Linked DNA regions of Pseudoxanthobacter soli DSM 19599. Each later gene encodes a partner of the first gene's protein in a complex. Links are inferred from orthologs where the notes say so. Each region holds a gene or a part of one and is shown on either strand. Other genes may lie near its edges.

The links.
Region 2: the proteins of ccmB (region 1) and ccmE are in contact, whole or in part, in a solved structure (PDB 8CE8), measured with the Escherichia coli proteins. The link is inferred for Pseudoxanthobacter soli DSM 19599 from one-to-one orthologs.

The regions. Positions count from the first base shown.
Region 1 is NZ_FRXO01000002.1:716,090-726,648, reverse strand. What follows is about bases 3,539-6,360. They hold ccmB (heme exporter protein CcmB), read left to right. Parts: upstream 3,539-4,532; coding sequence 4,533-5,189; downstream 5,190-6,360. Other genes in these bases: BUF17_RS07585 (Nramp family divalent metal transporter), read right to left, coding at 5,196-6,360; ccmA (heme ABC exporter ATP-binding protein CcmA), read left to right, coding at 3,826-4,512. In the rest of the region: aconitate hydratase AcnA, read right to left, coding at 194-2,893; more of BUF17_RS07585, read right to left, coding at 6,361-6,545; BUF17_RS07580 (heme ABC transporter permease), read left to right, coding at 7,053-7,910; heme exporter protein CcmD, read left to right, coding at 7,907-8,095; BUF17_RS07570 (DsbE family thiol:disulfide interchange protein), read left to right, coding at 8,092-8,736; BUF17_RS07565 (DUF1223 domain-containing protein), read left to right, coding at 8,993-9,940; threonine-phosphate decarboxylase CobD, read right to left, coding at 10,045-10,559. UniProt on the Escherichia coli protein: Required for the export of heme to the periplasm for the biogenesis of c-type cytochromes.
Region 2 is NZ_FRXO01000005.1:358,776-369,504, forward strand. Bases 4,457-7,448 are described here. They hold ccmE (cytochrome c maturation protein CcmE), read left to right. Parts: upstream 4,457-5,687; coding sequence 5,688-6,209; downstream 6,210-7,448. Other genes in these bases: ccmI (c-type cytochrome biogenesis protein CcmI), read left to right, coding at 4,483-5,598; BUF17_RS14450 (heme lyase CcmF/NrfE family subunit), read left to right, coding at 6,226-7,448. In the rest of the region: BUF17_RS14415 (hypothetical protein), read left to right, coding at 1-703; BUF17_RS14420 (PepSY domain-containing protein), read left to right, coding at 928-1,239; BUF17_RS14425 (response regulator transcription factor), read left to right, coding at 1,318-1,980; BUF17_RS14430 (ATP-binding protein), read left to right, coding at 2,004-3,380; BUF17_RS14435 (RT0821/Lpp0805 family surface protein), read left to right, coding at 3,558-4,136; more of BUF17_RS14450, read left to right, coding at 7,449-8,205; BUF17_RS14455 (cytochrome c-type biogenesis protein), read left to right, coding at 8,205-8,753; BUF17_RS14460 (Do family serine endopeptidase), read left to right, coding at 8,990-10,534. UniProt on the Escherichia coli protein: Heme chaperone required for the biogenesis of c-type cytochromes. Transiently binds heme delivered by CcmC and transfers the heme to apo-cytochromes in a process facilitated by CcmF and CcmH.

The DNA.
Region 1 (10,559 bases):
AGACCGCTGGAACCGGCGGCCGTTCCCCCCGGCCATCCTGTCCTGCCGCGTGCGGCTGCCCTGCCCACTCGTGTGTCTCAATCGAGGTCCGTTTGCAAGCCGGCGCCTGGAGCCGACAAAAAGAAACGGGCCGAAACAAAAAACCGCCGGCCCGAAGGCCGGCGGCTGAAGCGTCCGAAGCGGCCGACCGCGATCAGGCGGCGAGCTGGCGCAGCACGTACTGCAGGATGCCGCCGTTGCGGAAGTAGTCGAGCTCGTCGAGGGTATCGATCCGGCAGATCAGCGGCACGACCTTGGTGGTGCCGTCGGCGAACGTGATCTCCGCGTCCATCTTCTGGCGCGGCTTGAGATCGCCCTCGATGCCGTGGATGGTCACCGTCTCGTCGCCCTTGAGGCCAAGGGTCTGCCAGGACGTGCCTTCCTCGAACACCAGCGGCAGGATGCCCATGCCGACCAGGTTGGAGCGGTGGATGCGCTCGAACGACTGGGCGATCACGGCGCGGACGCCGAGCAGGTTGGTGCCCTTCGCGGCCCAGTCGCGGGAGGAGCCGGTGCCGTATTCGCGGCCGGCGAACACCACCAGCGGAACGCCCTCGGCCTTGTAGGCCATGGCCGCGTCGTAGATCGGCATCTCTTCGCCGCCCGGATAGTGCAGCGTGAAGCCGCCTTCCTTGCCGCCCAACATCTGGTTCTTGATGCGGATGTTGGCGAAGGTGCCGCGCATCATCACTTCATGATTGCCGCGACGGGTGCCGTACTGGTTGAAGTCGGCCGGGCGGACCTGATGGTCGCGCAGATAGCGGCCGGCGGGGCTCGCTTCCTTGATCGAACCGGCCGGGGAGATGTGGTCGGTCGTGATGGAATCGAGGAACAGGCCCATGACGCGGGCGCCGACGATGTCCGTCACCGGCTTCGGCTCGTGGGTCATGCCGACGAAATAGGGCGGGTTCTGCACGTAGGTCGAGGCGTCCTGCCAGGCATAGGTCTGGCCTTCGGGCACCGCGATCTTGCGCCAGTTCTCGTCACCGGCGAACACGTCTGCGTACTTCTCCTTGAACATCTTCTTGGTGACGTTCTCGCGGATGAAGGTCGCGATCTCCTTGTTCGACGGCCAGATGTCCTTGAGATAGACCGGCTCGCCGCTCTCGGTGTGGCCGAGCGGGTCGCGGGTCAGGTCGACCTGGAGCGAGCCGGCGATGGCATAGGCGACGACGAGCGGCGGGGAGGCGAGATAGTTCGCCTTCACGTCCGGATTGACGCGACCCTCGAAGTTGCGGTTGCCCGACAGCACCGCGGCGGCGACGAGGTCGGCCTTGTTGATGGTCTCGGAGATTTCCGGCGCCAGCGGGCCGGAATTGCCGATGCAGGTGGTGCAGCCGAAGCCGACGAGGTTGAAGCCGAGCTGGTCGAGGTCGGTCTGCAGACCGGACTTCGACAGATATTCCGCCACCACCTGGCTTCCGGGCGCGAGCGAAGTCTTCACCCACGGCTTGGACTTCAGGCCTTTGGCAAGCGCGTTGCGGGCGAGCAGGCCCGCCGCGATCAGCACGCTCGGGTTGGAGGTGTTGGTGCAGGAGGTGATGGCGGCGATCACCACGTCGCCGTTGCCGAGGTCGAAGTCCTTGCCTTCGACGGGCGCGCGGCGGCCGGCATCGCCCGGCTTCTTGAACTCGCCCTCGAGAGCGGCGAGGAAACCGGCCTTGGCGTCGGCGAGCAGCACGCGGTCCTGCGGGCGCTTCGGTCCGGCGAGCGAAGGCTGCACGGTCGAGATGTCGAGTTCGAGGGTGTCGGTGAACACCGGATCCTCGCTCGACTTGCCACGCCACATGCCCTGGGCCTTGGCATATTCCTCCACGAGCGCCACGCGGCTGTCCTTGCGGCCGGTCTCGTCGAGATAGTCGATGGTCTCGCGGTCGATCGGGAAGAAGCCGCAGGTCGCGCCGTATTCCGGCGCCATGTTGGCGATGGTGGCGCGGTCTGCGAGCGAGAGATGGTCGAGGCCCTCGCCGAAGAACTCGACGAACTTGCCGACCACGCCCTTCTTGCGCAGCATCTGCGTGACCGTCAGGACCAGATCGGTCGCGGTGATGCCTTCCTGCAGCTTGCCGGTCAGCTTGAAGCCAACGACTTCCGGCACGAGCATGGAGATCGGCTGGCCGAGCATCGCTGCCTCGGCCTCGATGCCGCCCACACCCCAGCCAAGGACGCCGAGGCCGTTGACCATGGTGGTGTGGGAATCGGTGCCGACGAGGGTGTCGGGGAAGGCGTAGGTCACTTCCTCGCCGTCCTCTTCAACCTTCTTTGTCCAGACCGCCTGGGCGAGATATTCAAGGTTGACCTGATGGCAGATGCCGGTGCCCGGCGGCACGACGCGGAAATTGTCGAACGCCGACTGGCCCCACTTCAGGAAGCGGTACCGCTCCTGGTTCTGCTCGTATTCACGCTCGACATTGCGGTGCAACGCCTCGGCGTTGCCGAAATAGTCGACGACCACCGAGTGGTCGATCACGAGGTCGACCGGCACCAGCGGGTTGATCTTCTCGGGGTTGCCGCCGAGATTCTTCATCGCGTCGCGCATCGCGGCGAGGTCGACGACCGCCGGCACGCCGGTGAAGTCCTGCATCAGCACGCGCGCGGGGCGATAGGCGATCTCGCGGTCGGAGCGGCGCTCGTTGACCCAGGCCACCACGGCGCGGATGTCATCGGCGGTCACGGTGCGCCCGTCCTCGAACCGCAGCAGGTTCTCGACGAGCACCTTCATCGAGAACGGGAGCCGGGAAATGCCGGGAAGGCCGTTCTTCTCCGCGACCTTCAGGTCGAAATAGACATAGGCTTTCTTGCCGACGCCGAGCGTCTTGCGGCATTTGAAGCTGTCGAGCGATTGACTGGACACGGAGTGCAATCCCCTGTTCGAGACCGGGCCGGGCGCCCGGTATGAGCAAAACGATCCGGGCCGGCGCGTGTTGCGGCCGCCGGCCGCCGGCGCGGTTTCCGTCCAGCCCGCCGGGCCGACCGGAAATCACACCGGATGCGAAAGTCCGACGCCTGCGCCGGCGGAACCGGACAGGCGACTTTGAGCGCCCCGCGCCCGCATGGGCGCCGGAGGGCACTCTGTTTCTGCGATCCCAGCGCATCCCGCGGGCCTCGGGTGAAGCCACCTGAGGCCGGGATGCTCTGGAGGGTGCGTGCCGCACGGGGAAGTGCGCGCATGGATGGCTGCGCGCGGCCGGTCGAGTGCAGGGCGCCGCGGCCGCGCTCGTCGCGCTGGCCGTATTGCGGGCGCGACCTGCCGGCCGTCCTCGCTCTTGGCACACCTATATGGCCACCGCGCCGAAGCGTCGTCGCGGGTTGCAAGACCTATACCAAATCCGTTCAGACTAGACCAGATGCAGTCTGGAAGAGTTCGAGGCCGGCGCGATGAGGCGGAAAGTCGCTGCGGCCGGACGGGGGCGCCGGTTTCCGCGGTTTCGCGGGATTGCGGCGTCGCCGTCATGACCGTGGCGCACGGCCGGGTTGCCAGGAACGCGGTGCCGGTCGAAACTCGCCGGCAGCCGGTCGCGCGCCGGTTCATGCCGCCGCAGCGATCCAAGCCACTGTCCGAGCCGTGACCCGAGCCGTTAGACACCCGATTCCCTTCCGTCCGCCAACACCCGCCGTTCGGCCGAGGCTGGAACCCGCCAGGCCATGGGAAGGCCGCGGCCGCGTTCCGGACGACCTTGAAGCCGTTCCAATCATGGTGCGGTGCGGGAGGGTGCGCGTCAATCGATTGCAACCGCGGATCGGAGGCATTCGCCGCCCGAATCCGCGTGGCGGGGTGACGCAGCCGTGGCGAGTGCTGCTGTCGCGGGCAGCGCCGTCATGAGTGGGTCGGCGGCGCTTCCGGCCGTCTCCGCGCTCGCGGTCCGGGATGTCGGGGTGGTCCGCGGCGGGCGGCGGGTTCTCGACGGGGTGGACTTCCGCCTCGCGGCGGGACAGGCCATGGCGGTCACGGGAGAGAACGGTGCCGGCAAGTCGACATTGCTGCGCGCCATCGCCGGCCTCGTGCCCATCGCCGGTGGCAGGGTGGCGCTCGAGGGCAGCGGGCTCGACGACGGCCCGGCGGCGCGCGCGATGCACTATGTCGGTCACCTCGACGCCCTCAAGCCGGGGCTGACGGTGGCCGAGACGTTGCGGTTCTGGGCGTGCTTCCTCGGGTCGCCGCACGACGGGCGGCATCGTCGGGTCGAAGAGGCGCTCGACAGCCTCGATCTTGCGCCGCTCGCCGACCTGCCGGCGGGGCTGCTTTCCGCCGGCCAGCGCCGGCGGCTCGCTTTCGCCCGTCTGGTGGCGGTGCCGCGCCCGGTCTGGCTGATGGACGAGCCCACCGCCGCGCTCGACGCGGCTTCGGCCGCCCGCCTGGGCGCGCTGATGGCCGGGCATCTTGGTCGCGGGGGCATCGTCGTCGCCGCCACCCACGACAACCTGCCGGGCGTCGATCCCCTCCGGCTCGACCTGCCGGGGGACGCCGCATGACCGGCGGCATCCTCCCCGCCCTGTTCGCGCTCTACCGGCGCGACCTCGTGCTCGGCTTCCGGGTGGGCGGCGGCGCCCTCGTCGGCGTGCTGTTCTATCTCGCCGTGGTGGTGGCGATCCCGTTCGCCATCGGGCCGGACCTTGCGCTGCTGGCCCGGCTCGGTCCGGCGGTGCTCTGGATCGGGGCGTTGCTGGCCACGCTGCTCGGCCTCGACCGGCTGTTCCAAGCGGATCGCGACGACGGATCCCTCGACCTCCTCCTCATGGGCGAGGCGCCGTTGGGCCTCGTCGTGCTGGCGAAGGCGCTGGCGCACTGGACCGCGACTGGCCTACCGCTGGTCGCGGCAGTTCCCGTCCTCGGGCTGTTTCTCAATCTCGGGCCGGAGGCGATCGCGGCGAGCGCGCTCTGCCTTCTCGTCGGCACACCATCGCTCACGCTGATCGGTGCCATCGGCGCGGCACTGACGGCCGGCCTCGGCCGCGGTGGGCTGCTCATTCCGGTGCTGGTGCTGCCGCTCGCGGTTCCCGTGCTGATCTTCGGCATCGCCGCGACCACAGGGGCGTTCGGCGCCGCGGCCTTCTGGCCGCCGTTCCTGTTGCTGGTCGCGATCCTTCTCGTCGCCCTGGTGGCGGCGCCGGTCGCCGCCGCCGCCGCGCTCAGGGCCGGGGAAGGCTGATAGCGTTCAGAGCAGCCCTGCCGCCTCGATGATCAGGCGCACGTTGAGCACGATGATGATGAGAGCGGTGATGGCGGCGAGCGCCGTCATCCACAGCGGGGCGACGAACTCGCCCATCTTGCGCCGGTCCGCGGTGAACATCACCAGCGGGACCACGGCGAACGGCAGTTGCAGGCTCAGTACCACCTGGCTCAGGATGAGGAGATGCGCAGTGCCTTCGTCCCCGTAGATGATTGTCACGACGATGGCCGGCAGAATGGCGATGGCACGGGTAATGAGCCGCCGCAGCCACGGCGCCAGACGGATCGAGAGGAAGCCTTCCATCACGATCTGGCCGGCGAGCGTCGCGGTGACGGTGGAGTTGAGGCCGCAACACAGCAGTGCGATGGCGAACAGCGTGGGCGCGATGGCGGCGCCGAGCAGCGGCTGCAGCAGCGCATGGGCCTGGCCGAGTTCGGTGATGTCGAACTGGCCCCGGTCATGGAAGCTCGCCGCGGAGAGCACCAGGATCGAGGCGTTGACGAAGAACGCCACGCCGAGCGCGATCGAGGAATCCCACGTCGCGAACTTCAGCGACTCGCGCTTCTCGGCGGGCGTGTCTCCGAGCCTGCGAGTCATCAGGATGCCGGAGTGCAGATAGAGATTGTGCGGCATGACCGTCGCGCCGATGATGCCGAGCGCGAGATAGAGCATGCCGGGATTTGTGACGATCTCGGTGGTGGGCGCGAAGCCGCGGATGACGCTGCCCCAGTTCGGATCGGCAAGCCCGATCTGCACGATGAAGCACACCGCGATGACGCCGAGCATGGCGACGACGAACGCCTCGATCCAGCGGAACCCGACCGTCTGGAGGAACAGGATCAGCGCCACGTCGAGCGCGGTCAGCACCACGCCGATTTCAAGGGGAATGCCGAACAGCAGGTTGAGGCCGATCGCGGTGCCGATCACCTCGGCGAGGTCGGTGGCGCAGATCGCGAGCTCTGCGAGCAGCCAGAGCATGTAGCCGACCGGACGCGGAAAGGCATCGCGGCAGGCCTGCGCCAGATCGCGGCCGGTGGCGACTGCGACGCGGGCGCAAAGCGCCTGCAGCAGCATCGCCATCAGGCTCGACATCAGCACGACGACGAGCAGCGTCATGCCGTAGGCGGAGCCGCCGGCAAGCGAGGTCGCCCAGTTGCCGGGGTCCATGTAGCCGACCGCGACGAGATAGCCGGGGCCGGCGAACGCAGCGGCACGCCGCCACACCGACGCGCCGGCCCGGGGCGAGATGCTGCCGTGGACTTCAGGCAGCGAGAGCCCGGAGCGGGCGCGACGCCAGCCGGATTCCGCCGAAAGGGCCGAATTGGGTTCGTTCATCGATGCTCCCCGCGCGACTGGCCGGCGTGCCGACATACGACCGACCGTCGCCCCCTGACTTGAATTACGCATACAATTCCCGATGCCTCCGGCCACGCCGGCACGGAAAGGCATTGCGTTCATCCTGGACCGGCTGAGACCGGTGCACCTGAGGCGCAACGGCCTTTCATGGCCCATCAGCACTTAATGCGACTAATTTGCAAAACTAATGACAGCCTCTGACATTGTCGAGAGTTGCAGAGAAATTTTTGCGACTTATTCCGAATAAACGTATCGCCGAGAGGCTACGTTCCGGCGCGCACCCGGTTTCGCGCGAATTTCCGGCGTGCGCCGGATGGCGCCGCCGCCGGTGCGGACTTCCGCCGCCGGACGATGCAGACCGTTCCCTGTTTCCACCGCTTCCGCTCATGCTCTAGATTGGGTGGGTAACGAGCCTCGGAGCGGGCCGGGGGCGGCCGCGCCGCCATCCCGGACCGCAGCCGGGCGCCGGTTCGCAGAGCAGAAGCCATGCCGTTCGCATCCGCCGTCACGGACCTCGCCAATCCCGCCCGCTTTCTGGCGTTCACCGGGCGCGTGCTGCCGTGGCTCGCCGGCATCACGACGGTGGTGATGGCGGTCGGCCTTTGGGGGGCGCTGTTCGTGGCCCCGCCCGACTACCAGCAGGGCGAGACCGTCCGCATCATGTTCGTCCACGTGCCGTCCGCCTGGCTGGGCATGGCGGCCTATGTCGCGATGGCGGTTTCGGCGCTTGGTACGCTGGTGTGGCGGCATCCCCTCGCCGATGTCGCCGCGCGCGCGGCGGCCCCGCTCGGGGCCGCCTTCACCTTCCTCGCCCTCGTCACGGGGTCGCTGTGGGGAAAGCCGATGTGGGGCACGTGGTGGGTGTGGGACGCCCGCCTCACCTCGATGCTGGTGCTGTTCCTGATGTATCTCGGCCTGATTGCCTTGTGGCACGCCATCGAGGAGCCGGTCCGCGCCGGCCGCACAGCCGCTGTCCTGATCCTCGTCGGGGTCGTCAACATTCCCGTCATCAAGTTCTCGGTCGACTGGTGGAACACCCTGCACCAGCCCGCCAGCGTGTTCCGGATGGGCGGGCCGACGATCGATCCGTCGATCCTCTGGCCGCTTCTGGTGATGGCGCTTGCCTTCACGCTGCTGTTCGCGACGCTGCACCTGATGGCGATGCGCAACGAGATCCTCCGCCGCCGGCTGCGGGCGCTGGCGCTCAGGACCGCCGAGCGGCCAAGACGAGCGGTGATCGGGGACGCGAGCGGTCCGCCGCGCGGCGGCAACGGTCCGGCCCGGAATATCGACCTCGGCAAGACTGTGGATATCAGGAACGCGGAAGAGGGAACGCCCGGATGAGCCTGTTCGGTCCTGAAGGCCTCGGCCCTCATGCCGGCTTCATCGTCGCGGCCTATGCGATCACCGGGCTTGTGGTCGCGGGGCTGATCGTGCGTCTCCGGCTCGAACGCCGGCGGCTCCTCGGTGCGATCGCCACAATCGAGGCGCGCCGGGACCGGCGCGCGCCGCCGGGGGCGGGCCGATGAACGACGCGGCGACGCCGGCCGGCGGCGTTCCTCCCGATGCGGCTCCCGCAACACCCCGGCCGCGCCGGCGCGGCGTGCTGGTGCTGCTGCCGCTTCTCGGCTTCTCCGTCCTTGCCGTCCTGTTCCTGCTGCGGCTCGGCAGCACGGAGGATCCGTCCCTGGTTCCCTCGCCGCTGGTTGGCCGGGCCGCGCCGCCGACGGTGCTGGCGCCGCTTCCGGGGCTCGACCGCGGCGGCGCGGCGGTGCCCGGCTTCGATCCCGCGGCGTTCCGGGGCAAGGTGGCGGTGGTCAATGTCTGGGCCTCCTGGTGCGCGCCCTGCCGGGAGGAACACCCTCAGCTGATGACACTCGGATCAGACCCGCGCATCGTGCTCGCCGGCATCAACTACAAGGACCGGCCGGGCAATGCCCTGCGTTTCCTCGGCGGGTTCGGCAATCCCTTCGCCGCCGTCGGCGTCGACCCCGACGGCCGGGCGGGCATCGAGTGGGGTGTCTACGGCGTGCCCGAAACCTACGTTCTCGGCCGCGATGGCACCGTGCGGTTCAAATATGTCGGGCCACTCGATGTGGCCGCGCTCTCCGGCCCGTTCGCAGACGCCGTCGCCCGGGCGGTCGCCGAGCCCGACCCGCCGTCTCCGTGAATGCGCAATCATCGCCGCGACCTTTGCCGGCCGACGCGGAACCGCCGCCATCCCCCCTTACCTCACGAAGCGGTGCTTGAAGCGCGAGCCGACGTGTCTTGCCTTGCCCACTCGGGCAGGGTCTCCTGAAGTGTCGATTTCTCGAACAGAACAGCGATCCCTGCCGATGCCGCGGTCTTCCTCTTCCCCTGTCGCGACCGGACCCGCCCGCGCCTGCCCGCGCGGGGCGCCTCCGGCGGCGCTCACGGGAGCACAGATGGGAGTGGGTGAGGGCGCGGGGACAAAGCGGAGGGCGCGCCGCGGATCGTTCGCCCTCATCTCTCGTCGCCTGCTCGCGAAGGGGCTGCTCGCGTCGGGGATTCTGGCGGTCGCTGCGACGCTCCAGGTCGCTCCCGCCCGCGCCGGCGGTGGCAACAACGGCAATGTCTCCGAGCCCGCGCGTGCTGTGGTGGAACTCTTCACCAGCCAGGGATGCGCCGCCTGCCCACCGGCCGACCATTCCATCGGCCGCTATGCTGACGACCCGTCGGTGGTCGCGCTCACCTATCCCGTCGACTATTGGGACTATCTCGGCTGGACCGATACGCTGGCATCCCGCGTCAACTCCGCCCGGCAGTTCGCCTACGCCAACGGACGCGGTGATCGCTCGATCTACACGCCTCAGCTGGTGATCGACGGCAACGGCGTGCTGGTCGGCGGAGACGACGTCGCGCTCGGCCGCCGGGTGGCCCAGGCGGTGTCGTCCGATGTGCTGCCGGTCGCAATTTCCATCCGTGCTTCAGACGAGGCGGTGCATATCCATGTCGCCGCCGCCACGCCGGGCACGCCGGTCGCTCCGGCCACTGTATGGCTGGTGTCGATGCTGCCGTCGGTCTCGGTCATGGTGCACGGCGGCGAGAACGACGGACGCGAGCTGTTCTATCGCAACGTGGTGCGCGGCATCCGCGCCATCGGTATGTGGAACGGCTCGGCGATCGAAATCGATCTTCCGGTCTCGGAGATCGACGAAAAGGGTGACCTGCCGGCAGACATGCCCGGCACGGCGACGGAAGGAGACCGGCCCGGCAAGGCGTCGCGATGCGCGGTGTTGCTGCAGGCCGATGTCGACGGCAAGCCCGGCCGCATCATCGGCGCGAGCTGGACCGAGATCGATGCCGCCACCCGTGGAGGCGACATGTCGACCGGCCCGGTCATGGCACGGTAGTCTTCCGCTCCGGTGCCGCGGCGCCGACCGCCGAACGGCCTCAAGCTTTTGAATCTGAAGCGATTTCTTGCCGATCTGATGAGTCCATCAGATCGGAAAGCGCTCTAATCCACGGGACCGAGCGCGAGCGCCGTGCCAAGCCGCTGGTAGCCCGCCTCGTCGCGCGGGAGCCCGAAGCGCAGCAATGCCGGGCGATCCGGGAAGCAGCGGACGAGGATGCCGCACTGGCCGAGGCGCTCGTACCACCTCAGGGCATAGTCCGAGCGGGCGAGGCGGAACAGCGCCGTACCGCCCAGAACCTCAAGCCCCGCGTCTTCGAGCATCCCGTCGAGCCGGACGGCCGCGTAGGCGAGATCCGAACGCATCTGGCGCGCCCACGCGTCGTCGCAGAGCGCGGCCTTGCCGATGGCGAGCGCGGGACCGGATACCGCCCATGGCCCGAGCGCGGCGCGCAAGGCAGCGGCCGTGCCGGGCGAGGCGATGGCGAAGCCGAGGCGGATGCCCGGGAGGCCGTGGAACTTGCCGAACGAGCGCAGCACCACGATGGCGCCGCGGTCGACGTCCGCAGCCACGCTTTCGCTGAGCGTCGCCACGTCCATGAACGCTTCGTCGACGAGGA
Region 2 (10,729 bases), on another replicon or contig:
GGGCAGTGGAACCGTCGACCTGCGGCTTTCCGATGCGTCTGTGTCCGTCTCCGCTTCGTTGACGCCGAACTGGGTGCAGTATCAGTCCGGTGGCGGAACGCCGACGGCGACCAACATGACCATGCGGGTCGTCATCCCCGCCGGGGCGATCCTCTATTTGATCCTGCCTGGACTCTATGAGCAGCCGTTCGCGCCTCATGCGCCCGTCATCGGCGACACGGCGGCGGTGGCATCGCGCGCCGTCGAGAGCTTTCGCCTGCCAATCGGGCTGGAGGCGGCGATGCAAGGGAGTGCCGGCACGATGCTGGTGCGGATGGCGGCACGGCGGGCGGGTACATCGTCGTCTGATGTTCCGGTGGTACTCGGCGGCCCCGCGCACCCGCTCGTCGGTCTTCGGAGCGCGACAGGGGTGAGGACCATGCTCGACGGCGCGTCCGTGCTCGACGCCGTGCCCGGCGCCGACATCCTGGCCAACGGCCTCGGTGCGGTTGTCGCCTGGAGCGCAGATGGGGCGGCTTCGTGCGCCAATGGCGGCGCGGTGGTGTCGAGCGCGACGTCCATCCTCCCCGGCATCCGCTCCACCGGCTGGCTCGGCCGGGCCGGCGCCGGTGGATACGCCTACGGGGACGGCCTCTACGACCTGCTGGCGCTATTCCCCGCACGCCTGACAAACGGCCGGATGCAGGCACTGTCAGCGCCGTGATTTCGAGACCGGCCGAACCGGAGTTGCCATACGGGAGCGCTTTTCAAGGCGGTCGGGGCACCCTATTCATGTCGAGTTCAGCCGGCGGATGCATGATATCGACGGTGACTGGAACGAACGGCGACGGGGACTTTTTCCCGATCGCGGACGTTCCAGGACCGGGTGTGGTCCGGGTCCACGATGCGGTGCCGTAGCGGGGACCGGCGGTGTGCAGAGAAGCGCAGATGGCGAAAGCGCGAGACAGGCGATGGATTGGCTTTCTGGCCGTGGCGGTGACGGCTGCGGGCCTCACGATGCCTGCCGCGTCGGTGGCGTCCGCCGGGTGCCTCGATGCGGCCGCCCAGCGCAATGCGATCCAGTCCGGCGCGGTTGTCCGGCCGACGGCGGTGCGCCGGGTCGTTCCCGGTGAACTCATCGACCTGGCGCTGTGCGACCAGGGCGGCCATCTCGTCTATATCGCGACCGCACTCCAGCCAGATGGGTCGGTGAAGCGGGTGGTGGTGGACGCGCGCACCGGCAACGTGGTCGGCAATTGAGCGGAGCCGCGCGTCGGCGCGGCTGAGAGACAGGACAGGCCGGCATGGCGCCGGCTTTCAGAAGAGGGATGGCCCGACGTGCGTCTTCTCGTGGTGGAGGATGATCCGGATCTCAACCGTCAGCTCGTGACGGCCTTTCGCGACGCCGGGTATGCGGTCGATGCCGCCTTCGACGGGGAAGAGGGGCATTTCCTTGGGGATACCGAGCCCTACGACGCGGTGGTGCTCGATATCGGCCTCGCCAAGATGGACGGGTTGAGCGTGCTGCAGCGGTGGCGGCAGGGCGGCCGGGGCATGCCGGTGCTGCTGCTGACGGCCCGCGACCGCTGGAGCGACAAGGTCGCCGGCATCGACGCGGGAGCGGACGATTACGTCGCCAAGCCGTTCCACATCGAGGAGGTGCTGGCGCGCATCCGCGCCCTGGTGCGGCGGGCCGCCGGCCATGCCGCCAACGAGATCACCTGTGGCCCGGTCGCGATCGACATGCGAGCGGGGCGGGTAACGGTTTCGGGCGAGCCGGTGAAGCTGACGTCACACGAGTTCCGGCTGTTGTCCTACCTGATGCTGCACCGGGGCCGCGTGGTCTCCCGCACCGAACTGACGGAACATCTCTACGATCAGGATTTCGACCGGGATTCGAACACCATCGAGGTGTTCGTGGGACGCCTGCGCAAGAAACTCTCGGTCGACGTGATCGAGACCGTGCGCGGGCTCGGCTATCGCATCGCGCCGCCGGCGTGAAAAAGTGATGGCGTGAGGGCGTGATGGCAAGGCAGAAACAGCGTTCGCTGACCTTCACGCTGTTCGTGTCGTCGGCGCTGTGGAGCGGCGTGGCCCTCATCGTCGCCGCGGTGATTCTCGTTGCGCTCTACCGGGCGTCGGTCGAGCGGGCGTTCGACGCGCGGCTCGAAATCTATCTCAAGGCGCTCGTCGCCGGCATCGTGCCGGGCGAGGACAGCGGCGCGATCCTGCATGATCCCGGCAATCTCGGTGATCCCCGGTTCGGGCTGCCTTTGTCGGGCTGGTACTGGGTGGTGCGCGATGCCGGTGACAACCGCGTGGCGCTCGCCTCGCCGTCGCTCGCGGGCGATGCCCTCGCCGTGCCGCCCGACGTGCCGGGCGTGCCGCGGCCGACCTTCGTGCGGCAGGGAACCATCGCCGGCCCCGACGGCGAGCGCCTGCGCTTTCTCGAGCGTCTCGTCACGCTGGCGGATGGGCGGCGCTATTCCGTCGCGGTTGCCGGCGACGGCGGAGAGGTCGAGCGCGATGTTTCGATCTTCGGGAACCGCGTCGCGCTGACCCTCGGCATCTTCGGCCTCGGCCTCGTGCTGGCGACCTTCGTGCAGGTGCGCGTCGGGCTGCGGCCGCTGAAAAGGATGCGGGTCGCGATCCAGGAAATCCGCAGCGGTGCCAAGGCCAGACTGGAAGGCGACTTCCCGCGCGAGATCGAGCCCGTCGCGGAGGAACTCAACGCACTGATCGATTCCAACCGCGAGGTGGTGGAGCGGGCACGGACCCATGTCGGCAACCTCGCCCATGCGCTGAAGACGCCGCTGAGCGTTATCCTCAACGAAGCGCGCTCCGCGGGAGGACCGTTCGGCGAGAAGGTCGTCGAACAGGCGAAGCTGATGCGCGAGCGCATCGACAACGATCTCGACCGTGCCCGCGCCGCCGCCCAGCGGCGGGTGGTCGGCGTCTCCACCGAGGTCGCCCCGGCGGTCGACGGACTGGCGCGCGCGATGCGCAAGATCCACGACCAGCGCGAACTCGTGCTGTCGGTGCAGTGTCCGCCGGGCGCCCGCTTCCGCGGCGAGCAGCAGGACCTGGAGGAAATGCTGGGCAACCTGATGGACAATGCCTGCAAATGGGCGCGGCGGCGGGTGGAGGTTCGCGTCGATGCGGCGGCGATCCCCGGCCGGCCGATGCTGCTGCTGACGGTGGACGACGACGGGCCGGGCCTCGATCCGGCCGGGCGCAAGGCTGCGCTCGAACGCGGCCGGCGGCTCGACGAGACGGTGCCAGGCTCGGGACTCGGCTTGTCGATCGTGTCGGATCTCGCCGGCGCCTACGGGGGGCGGTTCTCCCTCGGGTCCGCTCCCTCGGGCGGGCTGCGGGCGGAACTCTATCTCCCGGCGGCTTGAGCCGCGCTCAAATCGCGTCTCCCGGTCCCCGGACTGTCTCCGGAAGGACACACTCGACCGGCGATGACCGCCCGCTCTCGCGTATGCTGTGACACCCCGGTCCGCAAACGCGATAGTGAAGGAAGCGGGTGCCGGCCGCCGAGCGGCCTTCCGGGTGTTGTAGCGATGAAGCGGGCGATGATGCTGAGGCATATGCCGTTCGGGTCGATGCGATCCGCACGGCAGGGTCATGCGCGGGCTTTCGAGCCCGATGCGGCAGCCGTCGTCGGGCCGATGTCCGGCCGCGCGGCGCCGTGCTGCGGCAGAGGCCGGGCGGCAAGGGCTCCGCACGCCGTTTCGGTGGTGGTCTTTCTCTCGGTGCTCGGCGGCTGCAGCACGACCAATTTGAATTTCCTGCAAGCGACGCCGCAGCCTACACCGGCGGCGGACGACGCCCTGTCCGATCCGGCCGCGGTGGCTTTCGCCGCGGCGCTGCCGATGGACGGAACCGTGGCGCGCGCGCTCGGCGACACCGACCGCAAGGCAGCGGCGAAGGCGGAGATCGAGGCCCTCGAACTCTCCAAGACCGGGGCGCCGGTGACCTGGAAGAACCCGGACACCGACTTCTACGGCGTGGTGGTGCCCGGCCCGACCTATGTCGTGAACAACCAGGAATGCCGCGATTACACGCACACGATCTATGCGGACGGCCAGTCGCTGACCTTGCGCGGCCGGGCCTGCCGGGGCGAGGACGGCACCTGGCGTCCGCTGACCTGACAGCGATCACGTCTGCGTTGCGCGGGCGTGTCGCGCGCGAGCGTGACAACCTGTCGCCATCGTCTGGCGCACCATCCACGCCACATTGCAGGGACGATTCGCCGACGAAAGATGGCGACGGCTTGCCGTTCGCCGGCCGCGGGTCGCAGCATGAACATGAAGCGCACACCGGCCGGCAGATCCCCGCTGGCCGCCTCAAGAGGCGCGTGATGGGCAGGACGGGTTTCAGCCGGACAGGCAGCGGATCGGATGACCGTAGATCGAAGGCGGCTGGCAGATCGAAGGCGGCTGGCATGAGCGGATCTGGATCGAGCGATCCGGAATCGAGCCGCCCGGGTGTTCGCAGGTGATCTGGATCCTGTTCGCGGTCATGACGGTGCTTGCGGCGCTGGCCGTGCTGGTTCCGCTTGCGCGGGCCGGCGGCGCGCGCGGCAGCGACGCGTCCGCCGCTGACATCGCGGTCTATGGTAGCCAGCTTGCCGAAATCGACCGGGATCTTGCGCGGGGGCTGATTGCCGAGCCGGAGGCCGGTGCGGCGAAGGCGGAGATCGGCCGGAGGCTGCTTCGGGCCGCGCGCGATCCGGGACGGCCGGGGCGAACGGAAGGTGCGGAGGCCGGCGCGAGACGGCGCCTCAAGGTGGCGGCGCTCGCGGTCGCCCTCGGCCTTCCTACCATGGCCCTGGCCTTCTATGCCGCGATCGGGCGGCCGGAGATGCCGGACGAGCCGCTTGCCTCGCGCGCGGTCGAAGAGGGCGACATGGATGCGCTCGTCGCGCGCGTGGAGGCGCGGCTGGCGAGCCAGCCGGAGGACGGCCGCGGATGGACGGTGATCGCACCGATCTATCTGCGCCTCGGCCGGGCCGGCGAGGCGGCGACGGCCTATCGCAACGCCATCCGCCTGACCGGCACGACGCCCGCGCTGGAAGCGGGCCTCGGCGAAGCGCTGGTGGCGGAGGCCGGCGGCATCGTGACGGAAGCGGCGCGGCAGGCGTTCAACGCGGCGCGTTCGGGCGATCCGAAGGCGGTGAAGCCGCGGTTCTATCTCGCGCTGTCGCTGTCGCAGGCCGGCGAGCGGGATGCGGCCATCACGGCCTGGAAGGCGCTTCTGGCCGACAGCCGCGGCGACGAACCCTGGGCCGAGGCCGCACGCGAACAGCTCGCTTTGCTGGAGGGCGGCGCGCCGTCACCGCCGGGCGGCGGCATTCCGGCTGGCGGGGAGGCGATTGCAGAAATGGCGCCCGAGGCGCAGCGGGCGGCGATCGAGGGCATGGTCTCCGGCCTCGACCAGCGGCTTGCCACGCAGGGCGGCACGCCCGAAGAATGGAGCCGGCTGATCCGCGCCTATGCGGTGCTGAAACGGCCCGACGACGCGAAGCGGGCCGTCGAACGGGCGAAGGCGGCGCTCCCGGCGCAAGCCAAGGCGTTCGATGAACTCGCCGCGAGCCTCGGCCTCCGGCCCTGAGGTGGGGCGTGCAAACGGCGCCCCTCTCGAATAAGAACATAAGCAGGGAGGCGGTCGGGGCGGCGGATCCTCCCGGCCGGTAGAGCGGAATGACGCGGAAACAGAGACGGCTTAGCCTCATCGCGCTTTGCGGCGTCGTGCTTTCGGCGGCCATCGGGCTCGTGCTGTTCGCGCTGAGCGGCGAGATCGTGTTCTTCCGTTCACCGACCGACATCGCCGAGCAGCACATCGAGCCCGGCACCCGCATCCGTCTCGGCGGCCTCGTGGAAGAGGGCAGCGTGGTGAAGGCCGGCAAGCGGGTCGATTTCGTCGTCACCGATACCGCGCACACCATTCTCGTGACCTATAGCGGACTGCTGCCGGACCTGTTCCGCGAGGGGCAGGGCGTGGTCGCCGAAGGCAGCATCGGCACGGACGGGGTCTTCCACGCCGACACCGTGCTCGCCAAGCACGACGAGCGCTATATGCCCCGCGAGGTCGTGGAGGCCCTGAAGGCACGCGGCGTCTGGGAGGAGGGCTCCACGGAGACGTCCGCGCTGGTGCCGGCCAAGGAGCAGATGCCCAAGGAGCAGATGATGAAGGGCCGCCCGGTGGCCCAGTCGACGCCATGAGCGGCGGGACCTGCCGATGATCACGGAAACCGGCCACTTCGCCCTCGTTCTTGCGCTGGCGCTGGCGCTGATCCAGTCCGTCGTGCCGCTCTGGGGCGCGCGGCGGCGGGACGAGCGGCTGATGGCCGTCGCAGGTCCGGTCGCGGGCGCCATGCTCGGTTTCGTGGCGATCGCCTTCGCCGCGCTGGTGCTCGCCTATGTCCGCTCCGATTTCTCGGTGGTGAACGTCGTCGAGAATTCCCATTCCGCCAAGCCGATGCTGTTCAAGATCACCGGCGTCTGGGGCAACCACGAAGGCTCGATGCTCTTGTGGGTGCTGATCCTGGTGCTGTTCGGCGGCCTCGTCGCGGCGTTCGGCGGCGGGCTGCCACAAACGCTGCGCGCGACGGTGCTCGCCGTGCAGGCCTGGATCGTGACGGCGTTCCTGTCGTTCATCCTGATGACGTCCGATCCGTTCGTGCGCGCCGTGCCGCCGCCGTTCGAGGGGCAGGACCTTAACCCGGTGCTGCAGGACATCGGCCTCGCGATCCACCCGCCGCTGCTCTATCTCGGCTATGTCGGCATGTCGGTGTCGTTCTCGTTCGCGGTTGCGGCGCTGATCGAAGGCCGCATCGATGCCGCGTGGGCGCGCTGGGTGCGGCCTTGGGTGCTGACCGCCTGGGTGTTCCTGACGCTCGGCATCGCGATGGGCTCCTACTGGGCCTATTACGAGCTCGGCTGGGGCGGCTGGTGGTTCTGGGACCCGGTGGAGAACGCCTCGTTCATGCCGTGGCTCGCCGGCACCGCGCTGATCCATTCGGCGCTGGTGATGGAGAAGCGCGACGCGCTCAAGGTCTGGACGGTGCTGCTTGCCATCCTGACCTTCTCGCTGTCGCTGCTCGGCACTTTCCTGGTGCGCTCGGGCGTGCTGACATCGGTCCATGCCTTCGCGACCGATCCGGCGCGCGGCGTGTTCATCCTCGGCATCCTCGTGGCGTTCATCGGCGGGTCGCTGTCGCTCTATGCGTGGCGGGCGCCGATCCTGCGGCAGGGCGGGCTGTTCGCGCCGGTGAGCCGGGAGGGCGCGCTCGTCCTGAACAATGTGTTCCTGACGGCCGCCTGCGCGACGGTGTTCGTCGGCACGCTCTATCCGCTGGCGCTCGACGCGCTGACGGGCGCGAAGATTTCCGTGGGCGCGCCGTTCTTCAACATGACGTTCGTGCCGCTGATGATCCCGGCGCTGCTGGCCGTGCCGGTCGGGCCGTTCCTGTCGTGGAAGCGGGCGGATCTCGCCGGCGTCGCGCAGCGGCTGCTCGCGGCGGCGCTGATCGCGGTCGCGACCGTCGCCGTGGCCGCGTGGGCGACCGGCGCGAACGGCGTTCTGCCGGCGCTGGGGCTCGGCCTCGCGGCGTGGCTGATCGCCGGCGCGGTGAGCGAGCCCGTGTGGCGGGCGTCGCGCGGCGCGCGTTCGGCCGGCGCGGCGGCGCGGCGGCTCGCCGGGCTGCCGTGGTCGGCGTTCGGCACGGCGCTCGGCCATCTCGGCCTCGGCCTCAGCGTGCTCGGCATGGTGGCGGCGACCTCGTTTCAGGTGGAGCACATCGCGACGATGAAGCCGGGCGAGACCGTCGATCTCGCCGGCTACACGCTGACCTATGACGGCGCGAGCGACGAGGAAGGCGCCGGCTTCCGTGCCAGCGTGGCGCACTTCACGCTGCGCTCGGCCGGCGTGGTCGTCGCCGAGATGAAGCCGGCGAAGCGCTTCTACATCGTGCGGCAGACGCCGACGACGGAATCGGCGATTGCCACCCGCTGGGGATCGCAGGTCTACGTCACCCTCGGCGATGCCGGTGCGGACGGCAGCTTCGCGGTTCACGCCTTCTACAAGCCGCTGGTCACGCTGATCTGGCTCGGCGCGGTGGTGATGGCCGCGGGCGCGGCCTTGTCGCTCGCCGACCGCAGGCTGCGCGTGGGCGTGCCGCGGCCAGCCCGCGCTGCCATCGCCGGAGCGCGGCCCTGATGCGCCGTGCTCTCGCCGCCGTGCTGCTCGCCGTTGCGACTGCAGCGGGCACATGCGGCGTCGCGGTCGCGCCGACGCCGGTCCATGCGGTGCAGCCCGACGAGATGCTGGCCGATCCGGCGCTCGAAGCGCGCGCGCGGGCGCTGACGGCGCAACTGCGCTGCCTCGTCTGCCAGAACGAATCGATCGACGATTCCGAGGCGTCGCTGGCGCGCGATCTCCGGGTGCTCGTCCGCGAGCGGCTCGAGGCCGGCGACAGCGACCGCCAGGTCATCGACTTCCTGGTCGCGCGCTATGGCGAGTTCGTGCTGCTCAAGCCCCGGCTGACGCCGCAGACCGTGCTGCTGTGGGCGACGCCGCCGCTGGCGCTGGTCGCGGGTCTTCTGCTGGCGTGGCGGGTGCTCCGCCGGCGCGGCGCGCGGGGGGACGCGGCGCCGCTGAGCGCCGACGAACAGGCGGACATCGACCGCCTGCTGGCGAGCGGGCAAGCCGCTCCGCCGGTGCCGGATCCGGATCGCGGGCGGCCGGCGCGGGACCCGGCCGCGTAGCCGCCGGCAGGGTATAGTCTCCGGCGGGTGTAGTCTCCGGCAGGCGTGGCTCCGGGCACGCGGCTCCGCCCGGCGGGAAGCCGGCTTCATTAACAAACTTTCATGTCGCGGACAGGCTGCCGTAAGGCGGCCGGTGTCATGACTCGTTCCCACGGGACCGGGCTGGGCGGCGCGCCCCGTAGCTGATCAGATCTATTTGTAAGGAAGCCACGCCGATGCACCTCCACGAGACGCCCATGGCCAAGACGTCCTCGTCCAATTCCGGTGTCATGCGTCGTCGCCGCAGCTCGCTGCTGACGGCCGGCGCGCTTTCTCTCGCGCTCGTCGGCAGCGTCGCCGGCGGGATCGCGACGCCCGCCTTCGCGGCGGCGGTGAACGTGCCCGCCAATGCCGCGACGCAGATGCCGAGCTTCGCCGACGTCGTCGCGGCGGTGCAGCCGGCGGTGGTCTCGATCCGCGTGAAGGCGGATGCCGGGCCGCAGATGTCGAGCTTCAACGGCGGCCAGGACGACGACCAGGGCAGCGGCCCCGGCGGCATTCCGTTCGAATTCTTCAAGCGCTTCGGCCAGATCCCCGGCGGGGAAGGCCAGGGTGCTCCCGGTGCCGGCAAGCGTGCGCCCCACGAGATGGTGATGGGGCAGGGCTCCGGCTTCATCATCTCGTCCGACGGCTATGTCGTGACCAACAACCACGTCGTCGACAAGGCGACCGAGGTGACGGTCACCACCAACGACGGAAAGGACTACAGCGCCAAGGTCATCGGCACCGACGAGAAGACCGACGTCGCGCTTCTGAAGATTTCCGGCGACCACGACTTCCCGTTCGTGAAGTTCGCCGACAGCGATGTGCGCGTCGGCGACTGGGTGATCGCGGTCGGCAATCCGTTCGGCCTCGGCGGAACGGTGACGGCGGGCATCGTCTCGGCGCGCGGCCGCGACATCGGCTCGGGTCCCTACGACGACTTCATCCAGATCGACGCGCCGATCAACAAGGGCAATTCCGGCGGTCCGACCTTCAACCTGAAGGGCGACGTCGTCGGCATGAACACGGCGATCTACTCGCCGACCGGCGGCTCCGTCGGCATCGGCTTCGACATTCCCGCCGAGACGGTCAGCCAGATCGTCTCGACGCTGAAGACGAAGGGCGTCGTCACCCGCGGCTGGCTCGGCGTGCAGATCCAGCCGATCACGGACGACATCGCCGACAGCCTCGGCCTGAAGTCCGACAAGGGTGCGCTCGTTGCCGAGGCCCAGTCCGACAGCCCGGCGGTCGCCTCCGGCATCAAGTCCGGCGATGCCATTCTGGCGGTCGACGGCAAGCCGGTCGCCTCGCCGCGCGAACTCGCCAAGGTGATCGCCGGTTACGAGCCGGGCACCACGGTGAAAGTCGACGTGTGGCGCGGCGGCAAGTCCGAGGAAGTCGCCGTCAAGCTCGGCAAGCTGCCGACCAAGCAGCAGCAGGCCATGGCCGACGATGCCTCGCCGCAGGACAGCTCGTCCGAGGTCGGCCAGCTCGGTCTGACCGTCGCACCGGCCTCTGCGGTCGGCAAGGACGAGAAGGGCGTCGCGGTGGTGAAGATCGATCCCGACGGTCCGGCCGCCGACAAGGGCGTGCAGGTCGGCGACGTGATCGTGGCCGCCGGCGGCAAGCCGGTCGGCGATGCCAAGGACGTTGCGGCCAGCATCGAGGCCGCCAAGGCCGACGGCCGCAAGGCGGTGCTGCTGCAGCTGAAGCAGGGCAGCCAGCTGCGCTTCGTGGCGCTGCCGATCGCCAAGGCCTGACGGCCAGGGACGCGTGAGGATATGGCCCCGGGGCGGATGCGCCGGGGCTGAGGCGGACCCCGCATCGCGGGGCGCCGCGACACAAGGCTCGCAAGGGTCAGAATCCGGTACTGGTGAGGCTCCCGTCGCCCCCGCCGATCCAGTACCGAAGGGGCGACAGGACGGCGTAAATCGTCCTGTCGCCTCTGGTATTTC